3 regions of the Paenibacillus allorhizosphaerae genome follow, and region 1 is predicted to be linked to each of the others. Evidence: predicted binding sites of a transcription regulator. Region 1 holds the regulator's gene; each other region holds the start of a gene.
What was found. Region 1 encodes LexA, which represses DNA repair genes until DNA is damaged. Its sites were predicted from a motif close to CGAACATATGTTCG; they were not measured.
Positions count from the first base shown of each region.

Region 2: a site for LexA is predicted at 2,290-2,303, ahead of ACFQI7_RS26855 (SPL family radical SAM protein). Genes of this name have one in related genera too.
Region 3: a site for LexA is predicted at 2,278-2,291, ahead of recA (recombinase RecA). Genes of this name have one in related genera too.

Region 1 covers NZ_JBHSRV010000002.1:885,616-889,847, reverse strand. Annotated here, with positions in the region: gene ACFQI7_RS12815 (HAD family hydrolase) at 1-522, opposite strand, end outside; gene ACFQI7_RS12810 (hypothetical protein) at 570-1,079, opposite strand; gene ACFQI7_RS12805 (DUF896 domain-containing protein) at 1,187-1,381, opposite strand; gene ACFQI7_RS12800 (LysM peptidoglycan-binding domain-containing protein) at 1,529-1,912, opposite strand; gene lexA (transcriptional repressor LexA) at 2,060-2,680, shown strand; gene glnA (type I glutamate--ammonia ligase) at 2,854-4,191, opposite strand.
Region 2 covers NZ_JBHSRV010000009.1:122,873-127,104, reverse strand. Annotated here, with positions in the region: gene ACFQI7_RS26865 (class I SAM-dependent methyltransferase) at 1-208, shown strand, start outside; gene ACFQI7_RS26860 (SDR family NAD(P)-dependent oxidoreductase) at 370-1,152, opposite strand; gene ACFQI7_RS26855 (SPL family radical SAM protein) at 1,281-2,267, opposite strand; gene ACFQI7_RS26850 (MgtC/SapB family protein) at 3,154-3,855, shown strand; gene ACFQI7_RS26845 (DeoR/GlpR family DNA-binding transcription regulator) at 3,980-4,232, shown strand, end outside.
Region 3 covers NZ_JBHSRV010000001.1:927,817-932,048, forward strand. Annotated here, with positions in the region: gene ACFQI7_RS03955 (RecX family transcriptional regulator) at 21-719, opposite strand; gene recA (recombinase RecA) at 1,148-2,203, opposite strand; gene ACFQI7_RS03965 (competence/damage-inducible protein A) at 2,385-3,632, opposite strand; gene pgsA (CDP-diacylglycerol--glycerol-3-phosphate 3-phosphatidyltransferase) at 3,793-4,232, opposite strand, start outside.

The DNA.
Region 1 (4,232 bases):
AGGCTCAAGCTGTGGCACGCCGGCCAACTTTTCCTTCTGAAGGTCAGGCGAACCGTTCGTAAGCAGCAGCAGCTTGTACTTCCCTTTCAATTGATCCAGCACCTCGAACGTTTCCTCATACACGATCGGACGATTGCGGCGTTCGGCGGGAAACATCTCGGCCAAACGACTTCCAAGCTGTTCATCGTCGACACCAAGCGCTTTCAATCCGCGGGTCCAAGACTGTTGGCGGTAGCCGGGAGCCAGCGCTTGCAGCTTACGGAACTGCTCCTGCTTGCCTTCCGTGAAATTCGCCCACAGCCCTTCAAAAGGATTAATCCCGATCATTTTCGTAAAAGGAAATGTTTCATAAGATTCATACAGCGCTCTCGCTTCCCGCCGAACAGCATCTTCCAAAGCATCAGGATCGAGCGTATAACGTTTGGCAGCTTCCTGACATGTCGCCCGGAAAGCTTCTTTGACGCTCCGCTCGTCCCACAATAATGTATCATCCAAATCGAACAGTACCGCTTTAATCGTCATCCTGATCTCTTCTCCCCCGAAATTGTCCATTCAGTCCAAATTAAGTACTATTCTTCTTTTAAAGTAACGTTATTTTTAGCGGCAAATTCCTTCATCTTCCCGTTCAGCTCGTCCATCTGGAACCGGTTGTACACACGGGTAAATACCCAACGGTTTCCCTTGGGCTTGATTTGTACGACTACGGCGTCTTTACCGATCGTTATTTCGTTAATCTGAGACGCTTCTACTGTCCGGTCTCCGCCAAAACGACGCGAGGTAAGAGCATTCTTCCCAATCTTAATGAAAGGCCGCCGCACCCAATAAATAAGCACCGCGAGAAAAATATAGCTCGCTCCCGTAATCCAGTATAAATTCCCCTGCCCTGCCAGGCCGCGGAAAGAAATTAAACAAAATACTCCCGTAGCCATCAATAGCATTGGCAAAAACCAGCTTCGCCCTTTAAAAGTAACGGAGCCGTCGGACTGCATCTCCGAAATCCTCGGTTGCCCGCTCTTCTTCCTACTTTTGTTAACCGTCTTTGTGTTCTTTTGGACCATTCGTTCCCACTTGCGCGACATAGTTTAACCCCTTATGCATTCATTTACAGTATACCGTACGGATGAATCGAACAATCGTGCTATTGCGGCGGCATCAGTCCCCGCATCGTTCCACACTAGCTTCGACTTTATTTCGTTTCATCACCGTCAACGAATTTTATATTTTCCAAGTGTGAGCGTAAGGAAGATTTAAAGGAATCAATGTACTTTTTGCGAAGCGCATTCCGCTCCTCCAGCTCATCATCGGTCAACCCCTCGGCTTTCGCTTTCCGGGCCAATTCGTTAATTCTTCTCACGGTTTCATCGTGTTCCGATTCCTTCATGACGTTCCTCCCGACTTCTGTCAAAACATTATGCATACGCATGGCCACCAGTAATCGAAATACGGGACCTATATCATTAATACTTTGACATTATGGGAAGCGGTTGTCAAGAGAGCGGCCAAAGGGTAAACATCAGCAGCGGCGGGACTATTTGCCCGGCGGAAGAATAAGTTTCTGTCCGACTTGCAATTTCGTATTGTTCAATCCGTTCAACTTCTTAATGCTGTACACGTAATCCCGAACGTCTTCCCCTTTGGCTGCATGATCTTGAGCAATGCTCCACAGCGTATCCCCTTGCTCGACGTAGACGGTCGCACGTTTGGCGGATGCCGTCGAGGCGTAGGCATCTTCGTTGCCCAAGAAGGCTGAAGCCAGCCCACTCACGGATAATAGCGCAAGCATCAGCAAGCCGATAATCACGAAGCGTCGGAGCGTTCGCCCCCTGTTCTTCCTATATAAACCCGCGCGTTGCGGAGCGTATTGAGTATTGCTGCGATTATAACGATTGAGTACTTGTACATTCTGAACCATGAATCTCATCCCCCAAACATTTGTTCTGGTATTAAGATAACACGAACAAATGTTTGTGTCAACATGATTTTTCGAACTTATGTTTGTACGAACTCCGGTTCTGTGCTATACTTCTAAGTAATGATTACCAAAAATGGAGTGATTCGAATGAGCAAGATTTCCAATCGTCAGCAGGCGATCCTGGATTTCATCAAGAACGAGGTTAGAGACAAAGGATACCCTCCATCCGTAAGAGAAATCGGCGAAGCCGTCGGACTGGCTTCCAGTTCGACCGTTCACGGGCATCTGGAGCGCCTGGAGAAAAAGGGGCTCATTCGCCGCGACCCGACCAAGCCGAGAGCGATCGAAATTCTCGACGGCAGCGAGGGCGACGGAGCGTTCGCCGTTTCCGTGGCGAGAGTGCCGCTCATCGGACGGGTAACCGCCGGTACGCCGATTACGGCGACAGAGAACATCGAAGACTATTTCCCGCTGCCGGCGCATTATGTTGGTGATCATAACGTTTTTATGCTCAGCGTAATCGGTGAAAGTATGATTGAAGCAGGAATCCATAACGGAGATTATGTGATTGTGCGGCAGCAGCAAACCGCGGATAACGGGGAAATTGTCGTAGCGATGACCGAAGAGGACGAGGCGACGGTAAAGACGTTCTACAAGGAGCGCGACCATATTCGCCTTCAACCCGAGAACCCGACGATGGAACCGATCCGTCTCAAGCATGTGACGATCCTCGGCAAAGTAATCGGCGTATTCCGCAACATCCATTAAAATCAATCCCTTTTGCAAACGCTATGTTTCAGCGGAGGCAATAGGGATTTTTTCTTTACCTGGCAGCTGGCGGGTGATCTGGGCGGATGCGAGGAAACGCGGAAACAATGAAAAAACGTCCGTTCCGGGAATTTGCGTTTTCCCCGAACGGACGTTTCTCATAGAAACGATGTTTAATACAGCGTCAAGTATTGCTCCCGCTCCCAGGCATGCACCTGCGTGCGGTAGATGTCCCACTCGATTTCCTTCAGCTCGTAGAAATGAGCGAGCGCGTGTTCGCCAAGCGCATCGCAGATTACGTCGTCGCGAAGCAGCTCGTCGAGCGCTTGTTTCAAATCGACCGGCAGGCTCGGGATGCCTTGCTCTTCCCGCTCCTCTTCGGTCATCACGTAAATGTTGCGATCCGTCGGAGGCGGCAGCTGCGTCTTGTTCTTGATGCCGTCCAGTCCGGCTTTCAGCATGACCGCCAGCGCCAGGTACGGGTTGGCCGCAGGGTCCGGATTTCGCACTTCTACGCGTGTGCTGAGTCCTCTCGACGCCGGAATCCGGATCATCGGACTGCGGTTGCTAGCCGACCATGCGACATAGCAAGGCGCTTCGTAGCCCGGCACAAGACGTTTGTAAGAATTGACCGTCGGATTCGTAATCGCAGCAAACGCACGCGCATGCTTCAAAATACCGGCCATATAATAACGGGCTGTCGCACTGAGACCGAGCTTGTCGTTCTCATCGTAGAACGCGTTCTCCTTGCCGCTGAACAGAGACTGGTGGCAGTGCATCCCCGAACCGTTTACGCCAAAGAGCGGCTTCGGCATGAAAGAGGCATGCAGACCGTGCTGTCTGGCAATCGTCTTGACGACGAGTTTGAACGTCTGGATCTGGTCCGCCGCTTTTACGGCGCTCTCATACTTAAAATCGATCTCGTGCTGTCCCGGCGCCACTTCGTGGTGGGACGCTTCGATTTCAAAGCCCATTTCTTCCAGCGTCAGTACGATTTCCCTCCGGCAGTTTTCCCCGAGGTCAGTCGGAGCGAGGTCGAAATATCCGCCCTGATCGTTCAACTCCATCGTCGGATTGCCCTTCTCGTCGGTTTTAAACAAGAAAAACTCCGGTTCCGGACCGACGTTCATCGCCGTAAAGCCCATTTCCTCGGCTTCCTTCAGCGCGGTTTTCAATATCCCGCGCGGGTCGCCAGGGAACGGTCTTCCATCAGGCAAATAAATGTCGCAAATCAAGCGGGCTACCCGATCTTCCGTCACCCACGGAAACACTACCCAAGTATCCAAGTCGGGGTATAAGTACATATCGGATTCCTCAATGCGGACATACCCCTCGATCGAAGAGCCGTCGAACATCATTTTGTTATCAAGCGCCTTCTCCAGCTGGCTGACGGGAATTTCTACGTTCTTGATCGTTCCGAGCAAATCGGTGAATTGCAAGCGGATGAACCGGACATTCTGTTCTTTGGCAGTTCGAAGAATATCTTCTTTGGTGTATTTGTTAACGGTCATTGTGAAATCTCCTCCTTAAACGGGTGTCACATTGTTACAAA
Region 2 (4,232 bases), on a different contig from region 1:
GAAGTACAGCCACTTGAAGGCCAATATTCATTCCCTTGACGATATTGCTTCGGCTTTTATGAACGAGGGGTTCCAAGTGGAAATCAAGCGCAGAATCCCAACGGATTTCATTGCCATCTCTGCACAGGAAAAATATTTTCGAACGCTTAGCGATGAATTGATGTCGGCATATGAAAGCTCGTACATTTTCCGATTCACGCGGCCGTAGGCAACGGTTGCATGTTTATAGGCCCGACATACAAGGCGGGAAATTAAGTTCGCAGACAGCCGAGCCGTATCCGTATTGCCCGGTACCGGGTGATACCGTGAATGAACGGAGACGGCACCAACTGCACATGGCCGTTCCGTTCATAACAGGAGTTCGCCTCGTCACAGGGCGGCGCCTTTGCCGCCGTCGACGTTGACCGCCGTTCCCGTTACATAGGAAGCGGCCGGCGAAGCGAGAAACGCAATGACGTTGGCCGCCTCTTCCGTGTCCCCGATGCGCCCGAGCGGGATTTGATGACGCGGAAGGCTCGCGTATTGTTGCCAGGATAGCTCCGGCGCGTCCTGCTTCCATTTTCGCTCGATTTGATCGCTTCGAATCGTACCGATGCATACGGCGTTGACGCGTATTTGATCGGCAGCGAGATCCCGGCTCATCGCTTTCGTCAGCGCCAATCCGGCGGCCCGGCTCACGCTGGTCGGCAGCGAAGAAGCCGGGGGCGTCTTTGCCGCGGAGGTCACGATATTGACGATGGCTCCTCCGCCGGCTTGACGAAGGTAGGGCAGCGCGGCGCGGGAAACGCGAATCGCTCCGTGCAGCTTCAAATCCAGATCGTCCGACCACATGTTATCGGTGACGTTCTGGAACGGTCCGGCTGCGGAGGTTCCTGCATTGTTGATTACAATATCCAGCCTGCCGAAATGCGCTGCGGTTGAAGCTGCAATCCGCTCGCAATCGTCCGGAGACGTCACATCCGCCTGCAGAGGGAGTACCCGGGCACCGGTCTGCTCCATAATGATAGAAGCCGCCTTCTGCAAATGCTCCTCACTTCGCGCGCAGATTGCTATGGACGCCCCTTCTTTCGCCAGCGTCAAGGCGGTTCCCAGCCCAATGCCTTTGCTGCCTCCCGTAATCAAAGCCACTTTTCCCGTTAATCCAAGCTCCACCGTAAATTCCTCCTTTGTCCGATTCGCATGAAAACAAAAAAAGGCTGTTCTAAAAGAAAGCCTTCGGAAGATGGAATGCCATGATGTTCGACTTCATGATAACAGCGCAAGGAACGATCCGTCAAATGCTATGGGGTTGGGGAATCCATCGTGTTCGGTGCGGACAGATCGCCCTCAAATGAAAAAGATAATTGCACCGGCATTTCCTCGCATGAAGAGGTAGACGAGATAGGCGTTACCCGTTTGTACGGTTCATAGGAAGCTAGCTTGTATCGTTCCAGCAGCACGTTTAATTTGGCGCGAATCGTGTCTCGATATAGGGACGAAGCATAACCCGAACCTTGATATATCGCGGCATACCGCTTGGCCAGATGAGGATAATGCTGCTGCAGCGTCGCGAAAAACCAGCTCTTTACTTCCGAGGTGCTCAGTCGCAAAACGGAGCCCATCACAAAATTCGCTCCGGAGCGGGAAGCCTTGTCAATGACAGCCTCCAAATCTTGTTCGTTGTCGGTGATATAAGGCAATATGGGCGCCATGAATACCCCGGTTTCGATTCCCCGGTCGGTCAGTCGAGCAATCGTATCGAACCGGGAATGGGGAGACGGCGTCATCGGCTCGAAATCCCGCAATATTTTGGCGTTCAACGTATTGATGCTTATATTGACGGAGCTTCCCTTCATGGCTTGAAGGAGATCGACGTCCTTCAAGATGAGCGGAGACCGCGTCGTAATGCTGACCGGGATTCCATAGCTTGCCAGCACTTCGAGACATTGGCGCGTAAGGTTCGCACGCTTCTCCACAGGCTGATACGGGTCCGTTGCCGTGCCGATCGCGACCCGGCCGAGCTTGCGTCTGCCGTCCTTCGAGCGCAGCATCTTGATGATTTGTTTTTCCAGCGCTAGCTTGGCGTTTGCTTTATAGAAAATATGATGCTGGAACGTATCGTCCGTGTTTTGACCCAAAAAGGCATGCGTAGAACGGGCATAACAAAAGCTGCATCCGTGCTGGCAGCCGCGATACGGATTAATGGACCAATCGAAAGGCATGGACGGCGCTTTGACGGAATTGAGCATATGTTTGGCTTGAATCGGTTCGAATTGCGTTTTATTCATAACATCGAACCCTCCCGGTATGCGAATATATGTTCTATTATAAGGCGGAACATTTGTTCTTACAAATGGTAATTGTTTCAACGCGATTCTATCTCTTACGCCGTACGGTTATGAAGGCGCGCAAAGGATTCGTATCCGGTACTATTTTTATTGCTTGTAGGCAATTTACGATTGACGCAATGGCTTCATAACAGAGCGAGCGGCGCGCTGCGTTAATTTAAGGCAGCAGGAACAGGCGAAAAACCAATGTGCTCAACAAAAGCCAAAACAATTGGGGCGGTTTGCTTAACTCCAAAAATAGTGCGACCGATGAACTATATTATGAAGCAGGCAGCCGGCAGCGCCTGTTTTTTTTGCATGCGCGTCTAGTTACCGCAATAGTTTGCGAGACTCAAAAGTTACACATAGTAGAAGCGGCGTTCGCCAGACGCACAAGTTTTGTGGTGCGGTCAAGCGAGGTCATGTTGGGGTTCGTGTCCTGGCTTGCATCAGGATACGTACTAAATGTTCATATAAGTTTATTTTATTTCGTAAATGAACACGATTATATAGGACCCATTACACCCTTTGTGACGGAAGAAGAGGCGAATTTCCTAGATTTTTATGCAGGAGGACTGTGTTTAACGAGGCTGATTTGTTGAGTTAAAAAGGGGATAAAAACAATTCAAACCGCAACAATGCGTTGAAATGTTCATATGAATATGTTAGTATGCTGAAATGAACAATAAACCGCGCAAAAACGAATATAAATGTAATGGTATCCATCTTTTTCAAGCAATTGCAAAGAATGTTTGAACGAATCAACGAATGATTCACAGGGAGAGTGGAAAGTTTGGTTGAGAGTGTGTGGCACATTGGCGACTGGGATTTGACGCTGCGTTTGCTTATGTCCGCGTTGCTGGGAGGATTGATCGGCTTGGAGCGTGAGTGGCACAACCACGCAGCCGGCTTTCGTACGCATATATTAGTATGCTTGGGTTCTACTTCCATTATGCTTCTGTCCATATACGGATTCGAGGCGTTCGTTCATGAACCGAATGTACGCGTCGACCCGGCACGGCTTGCGGCCCAGGTCATCAGCGGAATCGGTTTTCTTGGAGCAGGGGCGATTCTTCGCACCGGATCGACGGTTTCGGGGCTGACGACGGCAGCCTCGGTGTGGGTGGTTGCTGCGATCGGCTTATCCATTGGCGCCGGTTTCTTCTATCCCGCTTTGTTGACAACCCTGCTTGTATTGATCAGCTTGTTTGCCTTGAACAAGTGGGAAAAAGTGATCATGCGCAAAAGACGCAATCATGAACTTATGATTAAAATCCCCGATAAGCCCGGTACGCTTGGCCAAATTGCAAGCACATTAGAGGAACTCGGTTTCCAAATAAAAAATATACAAATGAAGCCGTCGGACGAGGTATGGGTATATAGCGCCGAAACGGCGGTGTTGGAATTGAAGATCACGATCCGCTCCCACCAGCCCCGGAAGCTCGCGGACGCTTTGGAGAAAGTCGCGACGCTTTCCAATGTCCTTTGGATCGAATCCTCCGCGCAGATTCAAGAACTCTCCACAGGACAATATGCGATGAAGCAATAGGATGTATTTTCCATTGACACTGACATGATAGCGCGGTAATCTAAAAGCGCATAAACAAGCATCAATGAGCATAAATGCACAAACATTTTGGTTGCTATCGCTTTGATGTGGAGGAGTGAGTGTCTTGCTAGCTGCGGAGAGAAAGTTGAGAATCGTAGAGTACGTTAGGCAGTATCAGTCCGCTTCGGTTGGAGCGCTAGCCCAAGAATTCGGTGTTCATGAAGCGACCATCCGCAGGGACTTGTCTGAAGTAGAGCAGGAGGGCTTGCTTAAACGTACGCACGGCGGGGTGATTGTGGAGCGTTTAACCCATAATGAACCTTCCTTTAATGAAAGAACCAATGTCAAGCTCGAGCAGAAGATGCGTATTGGTAAAA
Region 3 (4,232 bases), on a different contig from region 1:
ATAATTAAATATTAATTTCATTAAAATTCATCGCCGATTTCGTCCGCATCCCATTCTTCCTCTTCCTGCTTTCCTACAGACAATTGTTTGAGCACCCTGCTGACTACGGACCCCGGGTAACCTCGGCGCTGAAGAAATCCGGCGATTTTGGGCCTTGCTTTGACCGGGTCACGGTTCAGCTCGCTCGCATATCTTTTTTCCGCCAATCCGAATGCCATACGGAACTCCGTCTCTTCGTCCACAAGTTCCATTGCTCCATGGATCGTATCCTTTTTGATCCCTTTTTGCTGAAGCTCCTGGCGAATGAAGTACCGCCCCTTCTTTTGCGACTCCAGCCGCTGCCTCGTCAACTGCTCGGCGAACAGCTCATCATCCAAATATTTTTCGTTTTGCAGCCTCTCCATCGTCTTCCCGACGATGTCCGGATCGTATCCTTTTTGTTTTAGTCTCGCCCGCATTTCGTGCTCCGAGCGAAGCCGGTTTGATAACAGCCGGATTGCGTCCAAGTACGCTCTGTTTGCCTCTTCCGCGTGCAATATTTGCCGGAGGCCCGCTTCCTCCAACTGCTCCCCTTTCATGAGCCTGTATTTGATCAAAATATCCTCGTGCACTGAAAATGAGAAGTTCTCATCAACAAATATATTATAGCGGTGCGGCGACCGTTTTTGCCGCTCTACTTTTGTTATCAATCCCGTTTGATTGTGATTCTCGCCGGACATCGTCTGTTCTCCTTCCCGAAATGTGGCAAGCTTCCGGTCGAAGCGTTCCCGAAGAAGACACGTTCGTGTCTTATGATGATGCTTTCTTGACATTCCTGTTTTATTATTGGTATTCCTGCTTTCTGATGAAACTTTTCTTGAAAGATCCGAACCGTTCTTGCTTCGCTGATCATGCATACATTCTGATCCTTTAAGAAAAACTTCTCACCGGCATCGTTCATATGGACAGGCATATTATATGCGCGTGCGTGCAACGCTTCAGTGCAAGCCGTAGCTCCTTTGAGGCCAACATATATACGACCGTCTGCAATCATAACAAAGGCACCTTTAACGTTCGCGTAAAGGTGCCTCCCCATGTAATCTTCTTTCCATGTAACGATATCTGCTGTCAAACGGCAGAAACTTTACCGCTTGCGAGTTCTTGAATCTTATTCAAACGAAGATGCAAGCAAGTCCTGCTCCTCTTCTTCATCGTCATCCGTATTCGGGCCAATCGCTACGATCAAATTGCTGTTTTCGCGAATTTTCTTCTCGATAATATCTGCCAGCTGCGGGTTTTCTTTCAAGAACTGCTTCGCGTTTTCCCGGCCTTGACCGAGGCGGTCGTTATTGAATGAATACCAAGCGCCGCTCTTCTGAATAATATCCATCTCGGTCGCGATATCGACGATACTGCCTTCCTTGGATATGCCTTCGCCGTACATAATATCGATGTCCGCTTGTTTGAACGGAGGAGCTACTTTGTTCTTCACGACTTTGATCCGGGTCCGGTTACCGATCATATCGTTGCCTTGCTTGATCGTTTCAACCCGTCGCACGTCCAGACGAACGGACGAGTAAAACTTAAGTGCGCGGCCGCCCGGCGTCGTCTCCGGATTCCCGAACATTACGCCTACTTTCTCGCGAAGCTGGTTAATAAAGATGGCGATGACTTTCGACTTATTGATTGCGCCGGAAAGCTTACGAAGCGCCTGCGACATCAAACGCGCCTGCAGACCGACGTGGGAATCGCCCATCTCGCCTTCAATCTCCGCCCTCGGCACGAGCGCCGCCACGGAGTCGATGACGATGATATCTACAGCGCCGCTGCGAACGAGCGCTTCCGCGATCTCGAGCGCCTGCTCGCCCGTATCCGGCTGCGACAGCAGCAGCTCGTCGATGTTGATGCCGAGCTTGCTTGCATACAGCGGGTCAAGCGCATGTTCCGCATCGATGAAAGCGGCGGTACCGCCCGACTTCTGCACTTCCGCGATTGCATGCAGCGCAACCGTTGTTTTACCGGACGATTCCGGACCGTATACTTCAATGATTCTTCCGCGCGGAAAACCGCCGATGCCAAGCGCAATGTCCAGTGCCAGCGAACCGCTGGGGATCGTTTCTACCTGCATGTGGGTGGATTCACCCAGTTTCATTATAGAGCCTTTGCCAAATTGCTTCTCAATTTGGCGAAGAGCCGCTTCCAAGGCCGCTTTGCGATCTGCCAAGAGACTCACTTCCCTTTTCTCGTATTCGATAGTTCTATCATAACTGCTTTTGCTTCCGTTGCCAAGCTTTTTTTCGAACATACATTCGCGTCTGTGGCAAAAGAAAAACCGTAACAAATGGCTGACTTGTTACGGTGCTTCCGTTATTGCTATTATATTGCATTTTCTACCGATTCGCAAGCTATGAATTCATCCGTTTCCATAGCTGATAGAGTGCGCTCTTCGCGGACCGCAGCTTGATCGTTTCCCGGTTCCCGAACTGCTGCAGCTGCTTCACCGTCGTCTCACCGTCGCGGCTGGCCACTCCGACGTACACCAAACCGACCGGCTTTCCCTCCGATTCGCCGGGACCGGCTACCCCCGTGACGGATACCCCGTAATCCGACCCGGTCACCGAAAGGATCTGTTCCGCTAGCCGTTTGGCCGTTTCCTCGCTGACGGCTCCCGGCGCGCCCGAGCCTTCGAGCTGTTCCATCGGCACATTCAGCAGTTCGTGCTTCAGTCGATTCGTGTAACATATAATCCCGCCCGCGAAGGCCGCCGAGCTCCCAGGAACGTTCGTAAGCAGGTCGCTGAGCAGCCCGCCCGTGCAGCTCTCCGCCACAGCCAGCGTACGGCCCTGCTCGGTGAGCAGCCGCAGTACCGCTTCTTCCAACGCAATGTCCTCGGCAGCGTATATGTATTGGCCTACCCGGCTGCGGATTTCCTCCTCCAGCGGCTTCAGCTTCGCTTGTGCTTCCAGCATGGAAGCGGCACGAGTGGTCAGCCGGATCGCCACTTCTCCCTCCTTGGCATACGGAGCGATCGTCGTATCGCTCTGCGCTTCGATCAAATCGATGAGCTCATGCTCCAGCTGCGACTCGCCGATGCCTGCGAACTTCAGCATCACGGAATACAGCGGCTGCACGCTCCCCATCTGAGCCGCGATCCACGGCTTGGCGTAGCGGTCGAACATCGGCTTCATTTCCTTCGGCGGCCCAGGCAGCAAAATGTAATGTGTGCCTTCATGGGTCAACGCGACGCCTACCGCAAGACCGGTATCATTGGCAAGCGGCTCGCTATGCTCCAGCATGAGCGCTTGGCGCGCATTGCTTTCTACCATGGGTACGCCGCGCTTTTGGAACATGTGCTCGATTTTATCCATCGAGGGACCGTGCATGACAAGACGCTGGCAGACCGTTTCAGCTAGTACGTCCTTAGTCAAATCGTCCTGTGTCGGACCGAGCCCGCCGGTACAAATAATGACGTCCGCCCGATCTTTGGCGATGCGCAGCGATTCCTTGATCCGCTGAGCGTTGTCACCGACGACGGTTTGAAAATAAACGCCGACACCGATGTCAGCCAGCCCTCGCGATAAGTATTGAGCATTCGTATTGACGATCTGGCCCATCAAGAGCTCGGTGCCCACCGCTATGATTTCCGCTCTCATTCAGCATCCTCCTTCGGGTTAGAAAAGCTTTTATAGGAGTCCTTCAACGTGTCTTAAATATAGCTTTTCTTGATATTCTCAAAATACCGTTCTTTACGGCGATTTCGCGTAAAGAACCTGAACATCCTGCATATGAAAACAAAAACAATAGGCGGGAAACCTATTGTTTTTGCTCATTCCAGTTAATGACGTCCTTGTTTTTCATAAAATAATCGAAACCGGAGTACATCGTAATGATCGCCGCCACCCAGCTCGCAAAAAGATCAAACCGGAAATGAACGAATTCAAACGGAAAGTTGTTCAGCAACAGCGCGATAATCGCTGTAATCTGAACGGCCGTTTTCCATTTCCCCCATTTGCTGGCCGCCATCACTCTTCCTTCAAGCAGCGCGATCTGCCGCAGGCCTGTAACGGCGAACTCCCGGCTAATGATCACAATCGCAACCCAAGCGCCAAGCTTGCCCATTTCCACGAGAGAAACGAGCACGGCCGATACCAGCAGCTTATCGGCGAGAGGATCGAGCAGCTTGCCCAGGTTCGTAACAAGCTTTCGTTTCCTTGCAATGTAGCCGTCCAAACTGTCCGTGCTGGCGGCTACGA